4 regions of the Brevibacillus sp. FSL K6-0770 genome follow, and region 3 is predicted to be linked to each of the others. Evidence: a T-box and tRNA genes for the amino acid it is inferred to sense, from the RefSeq annotation. Region 3 holds a T-box; the other regions hold tRNA genes.
What was found. The T-box of region 3 lies ahead of leuS (leucine--tRNA ligase). A T-box ahead of a tRNA ligase gene usually reads a tRNA of that ligase, here a tRNA-Leu.
Positions count from the first base shown of each region.

Region 1: it has a tRNA-Leu gene. The T-box ahead of leuS (leucine--tRNA ligase) is inferred to sense a tRNA for this amino acid. The anticodon was not compared.
Region 2: it has a tRNA-Leu gene. The T-box ahead of leuS (leucine--tRNA ligase) is inferred to sense a tRNA for this amino acid. The anticodon was not compared.
Region 4: it has a tRNA-Leu gene. The T-box ahead of leuS (leucine--tRNA ligase) is inferred to sense a tRNA for this amino acid. The anticodon was not compared.

Region 1 is NZ_JBBOBQ010000001.1:3,248,554-3,252,992, forward strand. It holds gene NST23_RS15040 (hypothetical protein) at 159-659, opposite strand; tRNA gene NST23_RS15045 (tRNA-Gly) at 1,296-1,369, opposite strand; gene NST23_RS15050 (hypothetical protein) at 1,501-1,887, opposite strand; tRNA gene NST23_RS15055 (tRNA-Leu) at 2,147-2,228, opposite strand; tRNA gene NST23_RS15060 (tRNA-Tyr) at 2,278-2,362, opposite strand; gene NST23_RS15065 (hypothetical protein) at 2,468-2,779, opposite strand; gene NST23_RS15070 (thioredoxin family protein) at 2,848-3,414, opposite strand; gene NST23_RS15075 (YycC family protein) at 3,489-3,659, opposite strand; gene NST23_RS15080 (hypothetical protein) at 3,821-4,024, opposite strand; gene NST23_RS15085 (TlpA family protein disulfide reductase) at 4,196-4,439, opposite strand, start outside.
Region 2 is NZ_JBBOBQ010000001.1:3,852,444-3,856,882, reverse strand. It holds gene thiM (hydroxyethylthiazole kinase) at 1-301, shown strand, start outside; gene NST23_RS18155 (phospholipase A2 family protein) at 824-1,108, opposite strand; tRNA gene NST23_RS18150 (tRNA-Ser) at 1,273-1,365, shown strand; tRNA gene NST23_RS18145 (tRNA-Glu) at 1,370-1,443, shown strand; tRNA gene NST23_RS18140 (tRNA-Val) at 1,494-1,569, shown strand; tRNA gene NST23_RS18135 (tRNA-Leu) at 1,579-1,662, shown strand; gene NST23_RS18130 (FecCD family ABC transporter permease) at 1,828-2,832, opposite strand; gene NST23_RS18125 (FecCD family ABC transporter permease) at 2,829-3,824, opposite strand; gene NST23_RS18120 (AraC family transcriptional regulator) at 3,914-4,439, opposite strand, start outside.
Region 3 is NZ_JBBOBQ010000001.1:2,011,359-2,015,797, forward strand. It holds gene NST23_RS09785 (shikimate dehydrogenase) at 1-239, shown strand, start outside; gene yhbY (ribosome assembly RNA-binding protein YhbY) at 277-567, shown strand; gene NST23_RS09795 (nicotinate-nucleotide adenylyltransferase) at 585-1,178, shown strand; gene yqeK (bis(5'-nucleosyl)-tetraphosphatase (symmetrical) YqeK) at 1,162-1,752, shown strand; gene rsfS (ribosome silencing factor) at 1,752-2,108, shown strand; gene NST23_RS09810 (class I SAM-dependent DNA methyltransferase) at 2,114-2,851, shown strand; T-box leader at 2,903-3,144, shown strand; gene leuS (leucine--tRNA ligase) at 3,274-4,439, shown strand, end outside.
Region 4 is NZ_JBBOBQ010000001.1:2,611,913-2,616,351, forward strand. It holds gene NST23_RS12855 (M3 family oligoendopeptidase) at 1-1,581, shown strand, start outside; gene NST23_RS12860 (hypothetical protein) at 1,679-1,921, shown strand; gene NST23_RS12865 (C40 family peptidase) at 1,985-2,893, opposite strand; tRNA gene NST23_RS12870 (tRNA-Asp) at 3,079-3,155, shown strand; tRNA gene NST23_RS12875 (tRNA-Thr) at 3,198-3,273, shown strand; tRNA gene NST23_RS12880 (tRNA-Leu) at 3,285-3,368, shown strand; gene NST23_RS12885 (imm11 family protein) at 3,614-4,084, shown strand.

The DNA of each region.
Region 1 (4,439 bases), 1.2 Mb from region 3:
ATTGAAACAATACATAATCGGCGAAATTTCCGAGTTCGTTCATTTGTCGGACTACATGAAAATCAATCTGGTATGCAATAGCCGGCAGGAATTGGGGTTATTACATAGTAGAGGGTATATCCATTGCCATCCCAATTGCACAACTCATTTGCTCCGTATCATGCAGTAAGCACTGCAGCTACAGCAGCCGGAAGCTTAAGATAGGAAGCTAGTGCTGCACCTCCGATTCCTGCTGCCAACGCTTTCCCTATCTTTGTGGCTTTACTTGCACTTACGTAGTATTCGAGATAAAACGCCATAGGCTGTATGTTCTTGGTTGACTGCTTAGAACTGCAAGCTTTACTAGAATTTGTGTTTATGATATCTGCTTTTGTATCTAAAATATTCTTGCCTACGATCATATTCCCTTTTTTAATTTCGTTATTTGCGAAGCTAATCATCTTTTCGAATTCTTCAAATGCTTCTTGGCTGACCCCAGCTTCTTTGGAGTTGCTGTACCCATTTACAACTATACCGTCCTTGACAAAGGTCTTTTCTTCCAAATCCGATTTTGCAATTTCAAGCAGTAGATCAAGATCACGGTCATCAATTTGTTCTGCTGCATGAACATTGGGTACCGCTACCTGAGAGTATCCACTCAATAGAAAAGCTGTAGTCAATGCAACTGCTAGTAACGATTTAGTTATTTGATTTTTTTTTCACTCGTCTTTCCTCCACCGCTATAGTCCAGATAAGTCATCCAAGCAACAACCGCAACTGTGATAACTACAGAAACCTTTTTACTTATTCCCATGCTAACGTCAAGATCAAAAAAACTAAGTGCCAACAGCCCAAGAAGTATAACCAAGAGAATTTTTTTGATAATATCACCTCAAATCAGCGTTCTCTTAATCATAATAATGGTAATAAAATGAAAATGATGCAAAAAAATGTCGACACGAAATATAAAAATTTGTAAAATCATAAACGCTTAGTAAGAATAAACAGGAGTTAGCTCGAATCCTTTACTCTAGCCCATTCATTAACCATTTACAAAGGGCTATCCTCTAATATGTTTATAAGGTCCAAAAATGGCTTGGTCATAAGAAATATCAAACAATCGCAGATATCTATGCGCACGTTACAACAAACTTTGCCAGGAAGCTGCCTTGAAATTGGGCAAACTCAACCCGTGAATGAGCGACGACCAATACATTTCATCAACAATCCGTCAACAACTCCGCTTTTCTGAACTTAACTCACCCACACAAAAAGAAAAAACCCTGATCCCTCAAGGTTTTCACGCATTACCTCTATGGAGCGGGTGATGGGAATCGAACCCACGCTACTAGCTTGGGAAGCTAGAGTTCTACCATTGAACTACACCCGCAAGTTCACTTTTCTCCATCAAGTCACACATCCCGCAACAACAAGCGCAACAATGAGAAAAGTTACTCACTTCAAATATTTAACAATAATAAGTATACCGCCTCCCCATCCTTTTGTCCACCCCTGCCCCGCTCACGAATGCGGGCGATTGGAAATCGTTGCGCCTGCGATTAAAAACACCACCAGAAAGGCTCCCGCCATCCGCAGAGTGTAAATATAAGGAAGGACAACATCGCCAATGTCTGCGACCAAAAAAGGGGCGAAATATTGGATGCGCGCCCATGAAGAAACGAGAAAAACGAGCGAACCAGAAAACGAAATTTTCACAAACCGCGATATTTCCGTCGAGCGATCATCCACCCTTGTCATATAGGCATAAAACGCATAGAGTGGCAGCACCAAAGCTACTCCCGTCGCCGCCCAGGAAAGATAGCCGAACACAAACCTCGCGATCAGATACGATATGACTAAAAAGATAACACCAAGAACAGCTCCCACAATGTACTCCCACTTATTCATACAGCCCTCTCTTCCCTTGCCAGCAACTCAAAAGTAAACGATTACTATTGTACCAAATATCCCCATAATCTGGCGAAATTTTCGAAGCTCATGTGGGATTCCTATAGTTTCTTGTGGTTTCACGAGGTTCTTGTGACGTTTTGGAGCAATTTCTTGAGCGTTTATTGCGCCATGCATTATGCACTTAAATTTCTGACCGCCGCCACAAGCAAACAAAAAAACTCTCGGAACAAACACTCCAAGAGTTATCTTTCAGATATGGTGCCGGTGAAGGGACTTGAACCCCCACGGTTTCCCTCACGATTTTGAGTCGCGCGCGTCTGCCATTCCGCCACACCGGCATGTAGAAAACTGTATTTACATACTAGCACATTTCTGCTAGAAAATCAATGGTGGGGAGAGACGGATTCGAACCGCCGAACCCGGAGGGAGCAGATTTACAGTCTGCCGTGTTTAGCCACTTCACTATCTCCCCAGCTGAATAACGTGCGCCTCTTCCTTACCGCTTGCGCTTGTCCGAGACGACGTTATTTACTCTATCATGGACCACAAGTTTCGTCAATAGGTTTTTCTCATTTTCTTACGGGCTTACGACATGCTTTAAAATATCTTGTGCCCATTGTTGAAAAACAGCAAGCGCCTGCTCCACCTCTCCAAACGAAAGTTGCTCCTCACAGGAGTAGTCCGGAAAGTCCAGGATGCGGTTTTTGCGAATCATGACGTGGTCTGCCTCGCATTTGATCTCCAAAAAATAAGGCACAGACTCATCTACACCAAAGCGATTTTCCAAAAATTCATAGGTGCGCACCCACTCTAAAATCCGCACTTCGGAAGGCTCCAGACGCAAAACTTGCTCCAGGGACATGATCGTTTCGTTTCCGTAATAATGCATCCAATCTCAGCCTCTCTGCATGAAAATAGGCGGAGTCGCGACTCCGCCCTGTATGTTGTTCGCGTTTGTTAAATCGAGGAGAGCAGCTCTCTCAGTTCTTTGACAATGACTTGCTGGTAGCCCGCGCCTTCTCCGTACTGTTTGAGCATTTCTGCACGAGCGACCTTGATGTTTTCTTCGTAGTCAGGGGCGTTGCGATCTGGGTTTTGCTGTTTGAACGCTGTCATGATTGCCTGTACGTGGCTAGGTCTCGGGCCCCATTTTGCCAGCACGTGTCCGCCTGTATCTGCGAAAATGACGACTGGAATGGCGCGACCGCCCATCGTGAGAAATTCATCCATCAGGTCGAGGTGGTCTTCCATGACCAAAATTTCAACAGGCATCTCTGTTTCTTTTAAAGCGTGGAGAACGACCGGCAAGTTTCTGACCACATCTCCGCACCATTCTGCTGCCAAAATCAAACATCTCAGATCATCCCGATGCTGCAACGAGGCAAAAAAGGCCTGGTCCTGTTCATCTGCCCAAGCAAACGCCTCCGACCAGTTTTGGAACGTATCCTGATTTTTGGTCATGCCTTCGATGAAAGCTTGCGGTTTCAACCCTGTGCGAAACTTGTGTGCGACATTTGCAGCCATTTGCTCTCCTCCAGTATATGTATGGACTTGTTCTTGTATCTTTTCCACGGCGGTTGCGAAAAGTCCTCTTCGCCTTACTCGGATGGGTCAGGTTCTTGCTTGTTTGTTTCCTGTTCCTGCTTGGCCAGTTCCATCATTTTTTGCAAAAGAATGTGTTGCGGCATGTGCATCAGCCGCTCCAGGGGAACGTTCAAGGCTTCTGCAAGCTTAACGGCGGTGTCCGGTGAGATTTGCAAGGGACGCATGAAAAAACAGCTCCTTTCTGTGCCAAATACGCTTTCTCCAGTATAATACATGGCGTCCTGTGCCGCCAGAGAGAGGCTTGCGCCCGAAAAGCACAAAGAGATAACCCCGCCGCTCCATCTGCTGGGATTATCTCCTGACCGTCGGGCGCCTCTGCCTCGCTCTACGCCTTTGGTTTGGTAAGAATACAGGGAACCCCGTTTCCGATCGCACCAGGCTGGGACATGCGCTCCAAATACGCCAAGCCACGCTCGCATTGCTGTTTGCACGCCAGGCATGTACTGGACGTCACGATTTTAAGATTCAACTGATTGGGATGCTGCCGACTGTTTTTCTTCTTTACTTTCTTGCCTTTGCCCTTGGCCATTCGCTCCCCTCCCTTTGCCCTGGTGCTCTAGTCTATGAAGGAGAACAACCCCGCTCTTTAGGCAAACATACAAAACGGAATGACCCTGTGCAAAATAGGCAGGCACTCCCAAGCGCGCCCAGCAAAAGAAAACCGCAGGCAAATTGTCGCCCGCGGTTCGGTTTCCACTCTTTATTTTTTGCCGTTCAAAAGCTGGCGAAGTTCCAGCTCCAATGTGCCTGCGTCGATCATCCCGATAATCTTTTTGCGGACGATTCCTTCTGTGTCAATCAGGTAGGTCGTGGGAAATGCCTGGACGAGATAGCGGTTCGACACGGAGCCACTGACATCCATCGGGATGGGAAAAGTCAGCTTGTAGGACTGCACAAACGCTTGCGCTGCCTCAGGGCTGTCATTGCTCGTGACATTCACCCCG
Region 2 (4,439 bases), 1.8 Mb from region 3:
TGTCATTTCAGATGGCAGTACGGTGTACGCCATCGACAACGGCCATCCGATCTTGACCAAAGTGACGGGAACAGGCTGCCTGTTGACTTCCGTCATGGGGGCTTTTGCCGCTGTTGCCGAAAACACGTTGGCGGCTGGGGCTGCTGCGCTCGTCGCATACGGTGTGGCTGCGCAAAAAGCAGCGGAAAAATCGGCGGCAGACGGTCCGGGCAGCTTCCAGATTCAGTTTTTGGATGCGCTGTCCTCCGTATCGGCCGACGATATCCATCGGCTGGGCAAGATCGAACAGCATAAGCTGTAAGAACCGAAAGCAGACTCGTCGCTGTTCGGAAGCCGAGAAGCCGGATTTTGGCAGCAAGTTGCCTTGGGTGGGGCGGGAAGAGCAGCTTCTTCCCGTCTCATCGCTTGGGCATGTGCTTTTTGGGCATGAAAAAATCCCCTGTTTTCCAGGGGACGAAAATGATCGCGACTGTATGGCTATGATTAGGCTAGATAAGTTAGGGCGTAGCTGTAATTTCGCAGCGTATAGCATAAGAGCTTCTTTTGGTGCTCCGAGAGCGCTAGGAATACAAATTCTACTTGATCATTTTCAAACTTGCGGACGTAAAAGCAGGAAATCCCATGGCAGATCACTTCTCTTTTAAGCGACAGTGCAGCACGGGCGTCGGTGCATATGTGTACTTCCACGGCGTGTAACCTCCTTGGACATTCAATAGAGTACCAAAAAAAGCCAAGGAAAATCACGGGAAATATGGCGGAATTATGTCCAAGTAGTTACCGTTTTTTGTATAAAGAATGATAAGAATGACAATTCGTAAAAAGGCTACTTCATGTCGTCAGGAATACACTTCGATCGGGAAAAATAGGCGGAAATCATCGCAGCCATCCTGCCTTTTTCCGTGCTCATATCGATCTTGTCCTGCAAACAGCGCAGCAGCTCCTGATCGCAGCTGCACGAAAAGTAGCCGCGCTTCTGGTAGCAGTAGTCATGTTTTTTGCAGCAACGGTCGATATCGTCGATAGGTGCGCCTGGTCCAGAGCAGCCTGGCCCGCACCAATTTCCGTACAAACAAGGGATACGTCTTGCCCGCCGTCGTCTTCTGCCCACCTGTCATCACTCCGCAACATAGATGATTACTGGTAGCATATTGGCGGAGGGAGAAACTTGCTTTAGGCAATTCCCACAAATTTTAAAATATATCTTGTAATCGTTTGCTAGATATGATAGATTAATTCTTGCCTGAGCTGTACAGCTCGGCAAGTGATACAGATGGATGGATGTCCGAGCGGCCGAAGGAGCACGATTGGAAATCGTGTAGGCGGGGTCGACCCGTCTCGTGGGTTCAAATCCCACTCCATCCGCCATCTTGGCCCGTTGGTGAAGCGGTTTAACACAGCAGCCTTTCACGCTGTCATACAGGGGTTCGAATCCCCTACGGGTCACTTAGAAGCCCAACAACTTGTTGGGGCCCCGGCAAAAGTCGGGGTATTGTGGAGGCTTAGCTCAGCTGGGAGAGCATCTGCCTTACAAGCAGAGGGTCGGCGGTTCGATCCCGTCAGCCTCCACCATTTTCATACGCGGTCGTGGCGGAATTGGCAGACGCGCTAGATTCAGGTTCTAGTGGTGGCAACACCGTGGAGGTTCAAGTCCTCTCGACCGCATCGCTTTATCAATGAAAGGTTCTTGTTCTGCTGTTTCTGGCAGAGCAGGAGCCTTTTTGCTATTTCCAAATCATGCACAAGCATTTGGCCTTGCAAAACAAAAATCCCATCCATACAGAAAAAGGAGCCGGGGGTCAGCCTCCGACTCCTTTTCGCTTCTGCCGATTATGACCCTGGCCGTTTGCGCCTGAACAAGAGATACAGGAAAAACGGAGCGCCCACTCCGGCGGTAAATACGCCCGCAGGAATATCGAGCGGCAAAAACAGCATTCGTCCCGCCAGATCGGCAAGCAGCAGCACGATTGCGCCGATGAGCGCTGCCGTCGGGATGACGATTCCGTAGCGATTGCCGACGAGCTTTCTCGCCATATGCGGGGCAAGCAGGCCGATGAAGGAGATCGTTCCGGCGATGCCGACCGCTACCCCGGCGAGGGCGACGCTGAGTAGCATCGCGACCATTCGGCTCATCTGAAGTCTGCTGCCGAGACCGATCGCTGTTTCTTCGCCGAGCGCCTGAATGTCCAGCTCTTTGGCATACAAGAGCGACAGCGGGATCAAAGCGACGATCCACGGCCAGATGGCCTTGATATAGCTCCAGTTCGTCCCATACAAGCTGCCCGTCATCCAGTTCAGCACCTGGGCGGCGAGATAGGCGGGACCGCTCAGCAACAAAAACATCGTCAAGGCGCTCATCGCCGTCGAGATGCCGATACCGATTAGCACGAGCCGGGACGGAGTGACTCCCTTTTTCCAGGCGAACGAGTAGTTGACCGAAGCAGCGGCGAATGCCCCTGCGATCGCGATGATCGGCACGTAATGAATACTGTAGCTGGTAAAGGCGGTCATAAAAGCGACCACCGCTACCGAAGCGCCGCCCGTAACGCCGAGCAGGTCCGGAGAAGCGAGCGGATTGCGGATCACTCCTTGCAGCAGGCTGCCGGAAACAGCCAATGCCGCGCCGATCAGGAGCGCCGCTACGATGCGTGGCAAACGAAACTGTGTAATAATCAGATCGCTTCCTTCGCCGTTCATGCCGACAAGCGACAGGACCACGTCCCGAATCGGAATGGACACACTGCCGAGCGACAGACAGAAGACGGCGAGGATCAAAGCCGCAACGGCAAGCGAGCTTACGATCGTCGCATTTTTCCATGTCGGACGTCTCTTCATGACTTCCTCCTTCTCGCCACGAAGATCAGGAACGGAACGCCGATCAGCGCCGTCGCCACGCCGACCGGGACTTCTTTCGGCATAAGGACGAAGCGCGAGGCGAGGTCAGCCGCTACCAGCAAAATCGCTCCGGTCAAGGCGCTGTAAGGAAGCAGCCAGCGGTGATCGCTGCCTACCGCGTATCGGCACAGATGCGGCACGATGAGTCCGACGAAGGCGATCGGTCCCGCCGCCGCTACGGAGCTGCCAGCCAGAAGGACGACTGCGAGCGCGGAGGCGGCCCGGATCAGTGTCAGCCGCTGACCGAGCGACTTGGCGTTGTCGTCGCCTAGCGCCAGCACATTGAGGGAGCCTGCGATCAGCATTGCGAGGAGCCAGCCGACGCACAAGTACGGCAGGACGAACAGCAGATGGCCCAGCTCTCGACCCGATACAGAGCCGATCATCCAGAGCAGCGCCGTTTCCAGCGAATGCTTGTGAATGAGCATAATCCCTGAGGTGACCGAGGACGCGAAGGCAGCAACAGCCGCCCCGGCCAGCGTCAGCTTGATCGGCTCGAAACCGCCGCCCCCCTGCATGCTCAGCGTGTATACGAACAAGGAAGTTATCGCCGCTCCGCCGAGCGCGATCCAGATCATGCTGCTCATCGGCAGGGACGATCCGGTTAAGGCAAGTCCGATAACGATAAACAGAACGGCACCGGAATTGATCCCGAGCAGAGAAGGCGAGGCTATCGGGTTTTTCGTCAGCACCTGCATGATCGCTCCGGCAACGGCCAAGCTCGCTCCGACGGCGGCGGCGATCAGCGCCCGGGGAACACGCGTAGTCGTCACGATCAGATGCTCGTTGGAGCCGTCAAACTGTGTATAGGCGAGCCAGATGTCGCGAAGGCCGAATTGTTGCAGCCCGAACAGGACGCTGGCCAGCATCCCGAGCAGAAGGATCGCACACCCGACGGCAAGCCCGATCCATTTCCGCTTGCGACTTTGCATCACTATCCCATTGTCCTTCACCTCTTTTCGTGTTCTGAACAAGAAAAAAACCGGCGTCAGCTTCAAGCCGACGCCAGCCAGCGTTTATGTTACTTCACTTCGAAATAAGCGGCCAGCTCATCGAGCAGCAAGTTCGCCGCCTTGTAGCCGCCTGCCGAGTTCCAGATCGCCTCGTCTACCTGGATCACCTTGTTCGCTTTGGCAACGTTCAAGTTTTTGAACAGCGGGTCGTTTTTCCATTCCTCCACAACCTTCGCCGCATCGTTTTTCCCGGCTTGCTCCGACACGAAGTAAAACATGACATCTCCGTCCATGCTCGGGATCGTTTCCTTCGTCATCACTTCGATAAACGAATCTTTGTCCTGAGCGGGCGGGCGAGCGATGCCGAGTTGATCGAGCAGCACCCCGGAGAATGTCTGCTTCTGGTAAATCCGCACCTGCGACGCGGAGAAGCGGACGACCGACACTTTTGTTGCCGCTTTGCTGCCCAGCTTCGCCTTCACGTCGGCAACGCGCTTGTTGAAGTCCGCCATCGCTTTTTCGCCTTCGTCCTTCTTGTTGATCGCTTCCATGTACAGCTTGAAATTGATTTGCCAGTCGCCAGCCAGGTCAGCC
Region 3 (4,439 bases):
AGGAAACCCCTGTGCCAGCAGAATGGCTCCATCCCGGCCTGACTGTCAGCGATCTGATCTACAACCCGCTGGAGACGCGCCTGTTGCGTGAAGCGAAAGAAATCGGCGCGACTGTCCACTCCGGCGTCGGGATGTTCGTAAACCAGGGGGCACTGGCATTTGAGCTGTGGACGGGAACAGACGCACCGACAGATGTCATGCGTGAGATTGTCTTGCAGCAACTGACGAAAACAACCTGATCAATCTTGATTGCAGGAATTAAAAGGAGGCATGCCGATGTTGACCGGCAAGCAAAAGCGCTTTTTGCGCGCAGAAGCACACCATCTCACCCCGATTTTCCAAGTAGGAAAAGGGGGCGTGAATGAAAATATGATCACCCAGATCAAAGAGGCGCTGGAAGTGCGCGAATTGATCAAAGTAGCGATCTTGCAAAACAACAGCGATGACAAACACGAGGTAGCAGAAGATTTGGCAGCAGGTGCGGGTGCCGAGCTGGTACAGCTGATCGGCCATACGGTTGTCTTGTACAAAGAGTCACGGGAGCACAAGACCATCAAGCTGCCGTAACCATAAGGACTACCGCCATGAAGCATGCCGTCAAAAAAGTAGGGATGATGGGCGGGACATTCGATCCGATCCACTGCGGTCATTTGCTGGCAGCAGAACAAGCCAGGGAACAGGCCGGGCTTGATGAAATCTGGTTCATGCCGACGCACATTCCTCCGCACAAACAGAGGGACAGTCTGACATTGGCAGAGCATCGCCTGAACATGGTTCAGATGGCTGTGGCCGATCACGAGGCTTTTCGCGTCACGGATATCGAGCTGAGAAGAGAAGGCCCGTCATACACTTACGACACAATGGTTCAGCTAACACAGCAGTTCCCTGATTGTCAGTTTTCTTTTATTATTGGGGGAGACATGGTCAAAATCTTGCCCAAATGGTACCAGTTCCAAGAGCTGCTTCGCATGGTACGCTTTATAGGACTCGCCCGGCCGGGCACCGAGCTGGATCGGGAGGCAAGCGAGTACGTCACTTTTGTGGAGATGCCGGTTTGGGACATCTCTTCCACGTTGATCCGCGAAAAGGCGGCTGCGGGCAAAAGCATCCGCTACTTGGTGCCAGCTGCTGTGGAGCGCTATATAAAGGAGAACCGATTCTATGAAACTCTTGACTAATCGGGAAGAACTGCTTGCCCGCATTCGGGCGCAAATGCATGAAAAGCGCTTCAACCACACGCTCGGAGTCGCCCAGTCAGCTCGCAACCTTGCCGTTCGCTACGGGGCTGACCCGGACAAAGCGGAGCTTGCAGGGCTGTTGCACGACTACTGCAAATGCTGGCCCGTGGAGAAAATGTTCGAAATTCTCGTTCGCCACGATATGCCGACAGAGCTTCTGGAAGGGGAAAAAGAGCTGTGGCACGCTTTTGCCGGGGCGATCGTCATCCAGACGGATCTCGGTGTGACAGATACGGATATTTTGCAAGCCGTTCGCTACCACACGACGGGGCGAGCGGGGATGTCCCTGTTAGAAAAAGTCGTTTGTGTGGCAGACTATATAGAACCGAACCGCATTTTTCCTGGTGTCGACGAGATTCGCGCGCTGGCTGAAAAGAATTTGGATCAAGCCTTGGCACTAGCTTTGGGCGGCACCATTCAGTTTTTGATAGAAAAGCAGAAAACGGTTTATCCGTTGACGCTGATTGCCTATAACGATCTGGTATCCCGCAAAGGGAGAGAAGGAGGGTTTTGATGGTTAAAACAGTAGAAGAGTTGGCTCGCTTGGTAGTGAAGGCAGCCGATGACAAAAAGGCAGAAAATCTCAAGGTGCTGGACATCAGCAAGCTGTCCGTCATTGCAGATTACTTCATGATTTGCCACGGAAACAACGAGCGCCAAGTACAGGCAATCGTGCGCGAGATTCGCGACCAGGCCCATAAAAACGGCTATGATGTTCGCGGGATTGAAGGGGCAGACGAAGGACGCTGGGTGCTGGTTGACCTGGGAGATATCGTCATTCACGTCTTCCACCGGGAAGATCGCGAGTTTTACAACCTGGAGCGCCTGTGGAAGGATGCAGAAGAGGTTTCCTTCGCTGTGCAAGGGTAATAAAGATGGCCTACGCACACATGGCCGCCGTCTACGATGCGTTGATGGCAGACACCCCCTACGATCAGTGGCTCGACTGGATTGAGCGCAGCTGGCAAAAAGGCAGCGCACCCAAGCGGATTATCGATCTCGGCTGCGGGACAGGGACGATCGCCATTCCGCTGGCGAAGCGGGGCTATCGCGTCACAGGTGTCGACCTCTCAGCCGAAATGCTGGCGATTGCCTACGATAAAATGCGCCAGGAGCAAGTAGAGGTAGCGTGGGTGGAACAAGATATGCGCGAGCTTTCCTTGCCGGAAGCCGATGCGGTCATTTCCTTGTGCGACTCTCTCAGCTACTTGACAGAAGAGGCGGACGTGCAAGAGACGTTTCGACGCGTGTTCGCTCATCTTGCTCCAGGGGGAAGCTTCTTGTTTGATGTGCACAGTCCGTACAAGATGCTGCACGTTTTCGGAGACGAGACGTTCACCTACGTCGACGACGAGGTTTCGTACATTTGGCAATGTTTCTGCGACCCGCTTCGCCTGGAAGTAGAGCATCAGCTGACCTTTTTCATCCGCCAGCCAAACGGCTTGTACGAGCGGATGGAGGAGGAGCATTGGCAAAGAGCTTACCAGCCTGTGCAACTGATGCGCTGGCTCGCGGAGGCCGGGTTCACGGACATCGTCATTACGGCAGACTATTCGGACTTGCCACCGCAGGAAGCGAGCGAGCGCCTGTTTTTTTCCGCACGCAAGCCATAAAGTTTGACATGGTTGGTTCCAATTGACTATAATGGCGTTATAACTGCAAATTTCGACGCGTTTAAGAGGAATAGTAGGAATATGCCCCGCGAGCATACAGAGAGTTGACGGCAGGTGCAAGTCAACCCGGGATCGTCCGAACTCGCCTCTCAGCACTCGCCTTGAAGGCCATTCTAATATGGTTGTGTAAGGGTGGGCGGCTCATCCCCGTTACGGATTTAAGCGGGTGGATGCTTTGCATTCGCCAATGTGGGTGGTACCGCGGGAGTATAAACAAACCTCTCGTCCCTTTCGTTCAAGCGATTGGGGCGTGAGGTTTTCTTTATATGGCCGAAAGGCAGTTTGGATCATGATGTTGGCAACAGCTTGGCATAGCCAAGTTTTCTACTTTTTTACCTATTTCAAGATGGGAGTGCTCTACCATGGTTTTCAGTCATCGTGAAGTCGAAAAAAAATGGCAACAATACTGGGAGCAAAACAAAACCTTTAAAACATCAGAAGACCCAGGCAAGCAAAAGTTTTACGCTCTCGATATGTTCCCGTACCCTTCCGGTGCAGGGCTGCACGTCGGACATCCGGAAGGCTATACGGCTACCGATATTTTGTCTCGCATGAAGCGGATGCAAGGCTACAACGTGCTTCACCCAATGGGCTGGGATGCGTTTGGTCTGCCTGCTGAGCAATACGCGCTCGACACAGGCAATGACCCTGCGGAGTTCACGGAAAAAAATATCAACACGTTCCGCCGCCAAATCAAGTCTTTGGGCTTCTCCTACGATTGGGACAGAGAGATCAACACGACTGACCCGCACTACTACAAATGGACCCAGTGGATTTTCACGAAGCTGTATGAGCACGGCTTGGCGTACATTGACGAAGTAGCTGTAAACTGGTGCCCTGCACTGGGAACGGTGCTGGCAAACGAAGAAGTCATCGATGGCAAGAGCGAGCGCGGCGGACATCCAGTCGAGCGCCGTCCAATGAAGCAATGGGTGCTGAAAATTACGGCCTATGCGGAAAGACTGCTGCAAGACCTGGAAGAGCTGGATTGGCCGGAGAGCATCAAGGAAATGCAGCGCAACTGGATCGGCCGCTCCGAAGGGGCAGAAGTTACTTTTGCCGTCGACGGACACGATCAAAGCTTTACCGTCTTCACGACGCGCCCGGACACGCTCTACGGCGCTACTTACGCGGTACTCGCTCCAGAGCACAAACTGGTTGAGCAGATTACCAGCCCAGAGCAAAAAGCAGCCGTAGAAGCTTATCTGGAGCAAGCCAAACACAAAAGCGATCTGGAACGTACAGACCTGGCAAAAGAAAAGACAGGGGTATTCACCGGGGCATACGCCATCAATCCGGTAAACGGCGAGCGCCTGCCGATCTGGATCGCGGACTACGTGCTGATCAGCTATGGAACCGGCTCGATCATGGCGGTACCTGCACACGACGAGCGCGACTATGAATTTGCAAAAACATTCGACCTGCCGATCAAAGCAGTAATCGCGGGTGGAGACATTTCCAAAGAAGCGTACACAGGCGATGGAGAGCATATCAATTCCGGCATGCTCGACGGTCTGAACAAAGAGCA
Region 4 (4,439 bases), 600 kb from region 3:
TTGTACGCTTATGGCGAACTGACCGCGAGCGTTGACGCCAAAAATGAAAAAGCGCTGCAATTCATCGAGAAAATCCAGGATCAGTCTGTTGAACTGGTGGAGCCGGGCGTCCTGTTCCAAAAATGGCTCGGCCAACTGGACAATCTGAGCGAGCTGATCAGCCAGTCCGACCTGCTGGAAACCCATCGCTACATGCTGACGGAACTGTCCGAGAAGAGCAAGTACATGCTCAGCGAAAAAGAAGAAATCATTTTGGCCAAAATGAAAAACACAGGTTCCAATGCCTGGACGAAGCTGCAAGAAATGCTGACGTCGACGCTTTTGGTCGACATTACCATCGACGGAGAGGCGAAGCAATTGCCGTTGCCTGTCGTTCGCAACATGGCGCATGAAAAAGATGCGGCCCTGCGCAAAACGGCTTACGAGGCTGAACTGGCAGCCTACAAGAAGATCGAGGAATCGTCTGCGGCGAGCCTGAATGGGATCAAGGGCGAAGTCATTACGGTAGCGAAGCTGCGCGGCTATGAATCGCCTCTGGAAAAAACGCTGCTCGACTCGCGCATGGACAAGGCGACACTCGACGCGATGCTGACCGCAATGAAGGAAAGCTTGCCAGCTTTTACAAAATACTTCCAGGCCAAAGCGAAGCTGCTCGGCCATGAGAACGGTCTGCCGTTCTACGATTTGTTCGCTCCGGTTGGCGAAGCGGACATGCGCTTTACGTATCAGGAAGCGCGTGATTTCATCGTGACGCACTTTGGTAGCTTTAGCGAAAAACTGGCGAATTATGCTGCCCGCGCGTTCGACAACCAGTGGATTGACGCCGAGACTCGCGAAGGCAAGCGCGGCGGAGCATTTTGCTACAACCTGCACATGGTAGGAGAAAGCCGGATCATGGCAAACTACACGGGCAGCTACAACGACGTGAGCACATTGGCGCACGAGCTAGGCCACGGCTATCACGGAGAATGTCTGGTGCAGGAAGCATTTTACAACAGCGATTATCCGATGCCGATCGCGGAAACCGCGTCGATTTTATGCGAGACGATCATCGCCAAAGCGGCGTTGGCTCAGGCAACCCCGGAAGAAGCCTTTTCGATTTTGGAAAATGACATCTCCGGTGCAAGCCAGGTCATCGTCGATATTTACAGCCGTTACTTGTTTGAAAGCGCTGTGTTTGCCCGCCGTTCCGAAGGCTCCCTGTCGGTTGGCGAGTTGAAGGAACTGATGCTGCAAGCGCAAAAAGACGCATATGGAGCAGGGCTGGATTCTTCCGTGCTGCATCCGTACATGTGGGTGTGCAAACCGCACTACTACAGCGCCGATTTCAACTTCTACAACTTCCCGTACGCATTTGGCCTGCTGTTTGCCAAAGGGCTGTACGCCGAGTATGTGAAGCGCGGTGAAGCGTTTGTGCAGCAATATGACGAGCTGTTGTCCGTGACCGGAAAAATGAGCATCGCCGACGTCGCTGCGATTATGGACGTAGATGTTCGCTCCGTTGACTTCTGGCGCAACTCGCTCGCCCTGATTGCCAAAGATATCGATACGTTTGTAGAGCTGGCGGCTGCGCGCGCCTAGCTGCAGGAAAAAGCCCGATCTGAGCATCGGGCTTTTTTTGTGCGCATAGCAACTTGCTGACAGGGAGAAAGTAAGAAAAAACAAATGAGGTGATCACGTGGTAAACGGATTGCAGTTACTCGACCTACTACGGGAAACAGAGAACAAAATGCTGCATCTACATAGAGCCATCGACAGGGTCAGCAGCGAACCGGATTTCAAGGAATCGGTCAGCGTTCTCACCGTAGTGGTGCGCGATTACCAGCTTCAGCTCGACAAAATGAAGCAAGCTCTGGGCAAGATCGAAATCGGGGCGAACCAACAGCCGCCCCAGGCAGGACATAACACCGAAATTCACTGAGCCGATCCAACATGCGAACAGCCCACAACCTGATGACAGGTGTGGGCTGTATGCGTGGATTCCTTATTGCAGATCGATGTAGCGCTTGACGCCGTAAAATGGATACAGCTTGTGCATGTATTCCACTTTTCCGTAGCGAACGTCATCCCCGTTTGCGTGGACGATCGTTCCGTTCCCTAAATAAATCGCTACGTGGGAAACGCGTCCTTTTCCAAGCGCATCATAGAAGAGCAGATCGCCCGGTTGGGCTTGATCCAGCGGAATCGATGTCCCGCCGCGAAATTGTTCTTCGGATGTGCGAGGAAGTGTAACCCCAAGGCGGTTAAAAACGTAAGAAGTAAAGCCGCTGCAATCAAATCCGTCCGGCGTGGTCCCGCCAAGCACGTACGGAGTTTTCAGCAAAGGTTCAAAAATCGTTTCCAGATGCTTCAGGCTGGCGGAATCAACGTCACCAGAAAAAGTAACATCCGGAGTGAGTTTTGGACTCAGGTAAGAGGTGAAGACGTACGCTTCATCATCTTCAAATTCGATTTTTGTCCATTCACTGCCAGTTTGGACGACCTCAACTACATCACCAAATTTGAGCTTGCCTAATACTTTTGCATCGGTGGACGCTTTTTTGCGAACATTGAGAACGTCAACCGTCACACGAGCCTTTTCGCCAGCGGTCAATTCTGCTGGTTCTTCCTGCGCGAAGTCGGAAGGCGCGGTTACGACATCATGAGGAGCGTCGGAGTCACCACTTGTCGACAGACTGCCATCAGGCAAAGACAACGTCTGACCAATCGACAGCTGGTCGCTTTGCAGTTGGTTGACTTGCATGAGCTGGCTCACGGTAGTCTGGTGCTCGCGGGCGATTTTACTCAACGTATCACCTGCTGATACCACATACACTCCTGAGGCGGCGTGGGCAGCAGTAGGCAGCAGAGTGAAGAGGGCGAGGGAGGTGAGTAGCTTCGAAGTAAGTTTCATATCATCGTCTCCACCAATCTACTATTTTCTGCATATCTAGATAAAATTCTAGCGGATTTTCAATGGTAAATCTATGAAAAAATGATGTTTTAAAAAAGATTTCAAAAACTATTGCATAATTGATAGGGAACATGCTATATTACAAGAGTGCCCACGAGAGTGAGCAAAAAATGGAAAAACCACATGGAGCTGTGGTGAAGTTGGAGTTCACGCCGGTCTGTCACACCGGAGGTCGCGGGTTCGAGTCCCGTCAGCTCCGCCATTCTTTTACGAGAAGCATGGCGAAAAGCAAATCAGCAAACATGCCGGTATAGCTCAATTGGTAGAGCACCTGACTTGTAATCAGGGGGTTGTGGGTTCAAGTCCTATTGCCGGCACCATATTTTCATATGCGGTCGTGGCGGAATTGGCAGACGCGCTAGATTCAGGTTCTAGTGGTGGCAACACCGTGGAGGTTCAAGTCCTCTCGACCGCATCAACTGCGAACATAATAAAAGACCCTTAAATTGCTTAGTTTCGTAATTTAAGGGTCTTTTATTTATCGTCACCGCTCCGGCTAGATTCCTCGGCGATTCCGTTGCTGCCTGTACTCTTTTGGAGAATACTGGTGAACCTATGAGCAATTAGAGTTAAAATAGACATGCTGGCTTATTCTATGAGGGGGGGAAGGGATGAAATATTTTCTGCTCGGACATACCTATCCGGACGGCGGCTACATCGATGGCGATGTCGTATTTGACCCTCCGCTTGAAACATACTACCAAGTCGGAGCATGCAGTAACGACCTCAGGGGCTTTTTTTGCATCGGCTGAATTGGCTGCGCTCTTGAAGCTTCATAAATGTGACGTACAGATCATACAAGCAGATACGCGCTACTCCAATGGCAAGAATACCGAGAAAACATATTTTCTCGTTCATGCAGAGCAACGCTTGTCCTGCTTTGACTATCAGCAGTCGGAATACGCGGGCAAGGCTCTGGCTCTGGAGCGGCTGGCGCAGGGCGAGCATCCCGATAGCTTCTTAGTCAAGGGAGTCCGGTCCGTAGTTATTGATGAGAAGTGCGCGGCAGACGCCGATTTCTTTTTTCTCAAGAACGTTGTTCTGGTTGACCCGATCGTGTCGGAGACGCTTGCCAAGTCGATGTTAAACGAGCGCTTGAAGGTGCACCTGGAAGAGCTTGTCATCCAATAAAACCGGGTCATCCGCATGCGTTACAGACGTTTCTTCATCCCGCAGGTTAATTTCTGAGACGGACAGCTCGACGTTGCTTGGTATGAGGTCAATGTCGTACGTTACCAACAGGTGACTACGGGATTTTTTCTGTGAAAAACGTCTCGGCGTTTTTAGGAAAGTGGATGTGACCGCTCATGACCTGTATGCTTGAAAAATTCAACGTGCTTATCGTTTTTAAAATGGAAAGATCCCGGCCAAAGTTTGTCATTGGCCGGGATCTTTTTCACTTCACAACTTTGCGTATCGTGTGTATGAACATAAGTGTTGTACGTAATTAACAATAATGATGTACAACTTGATCATTGCAAACCAT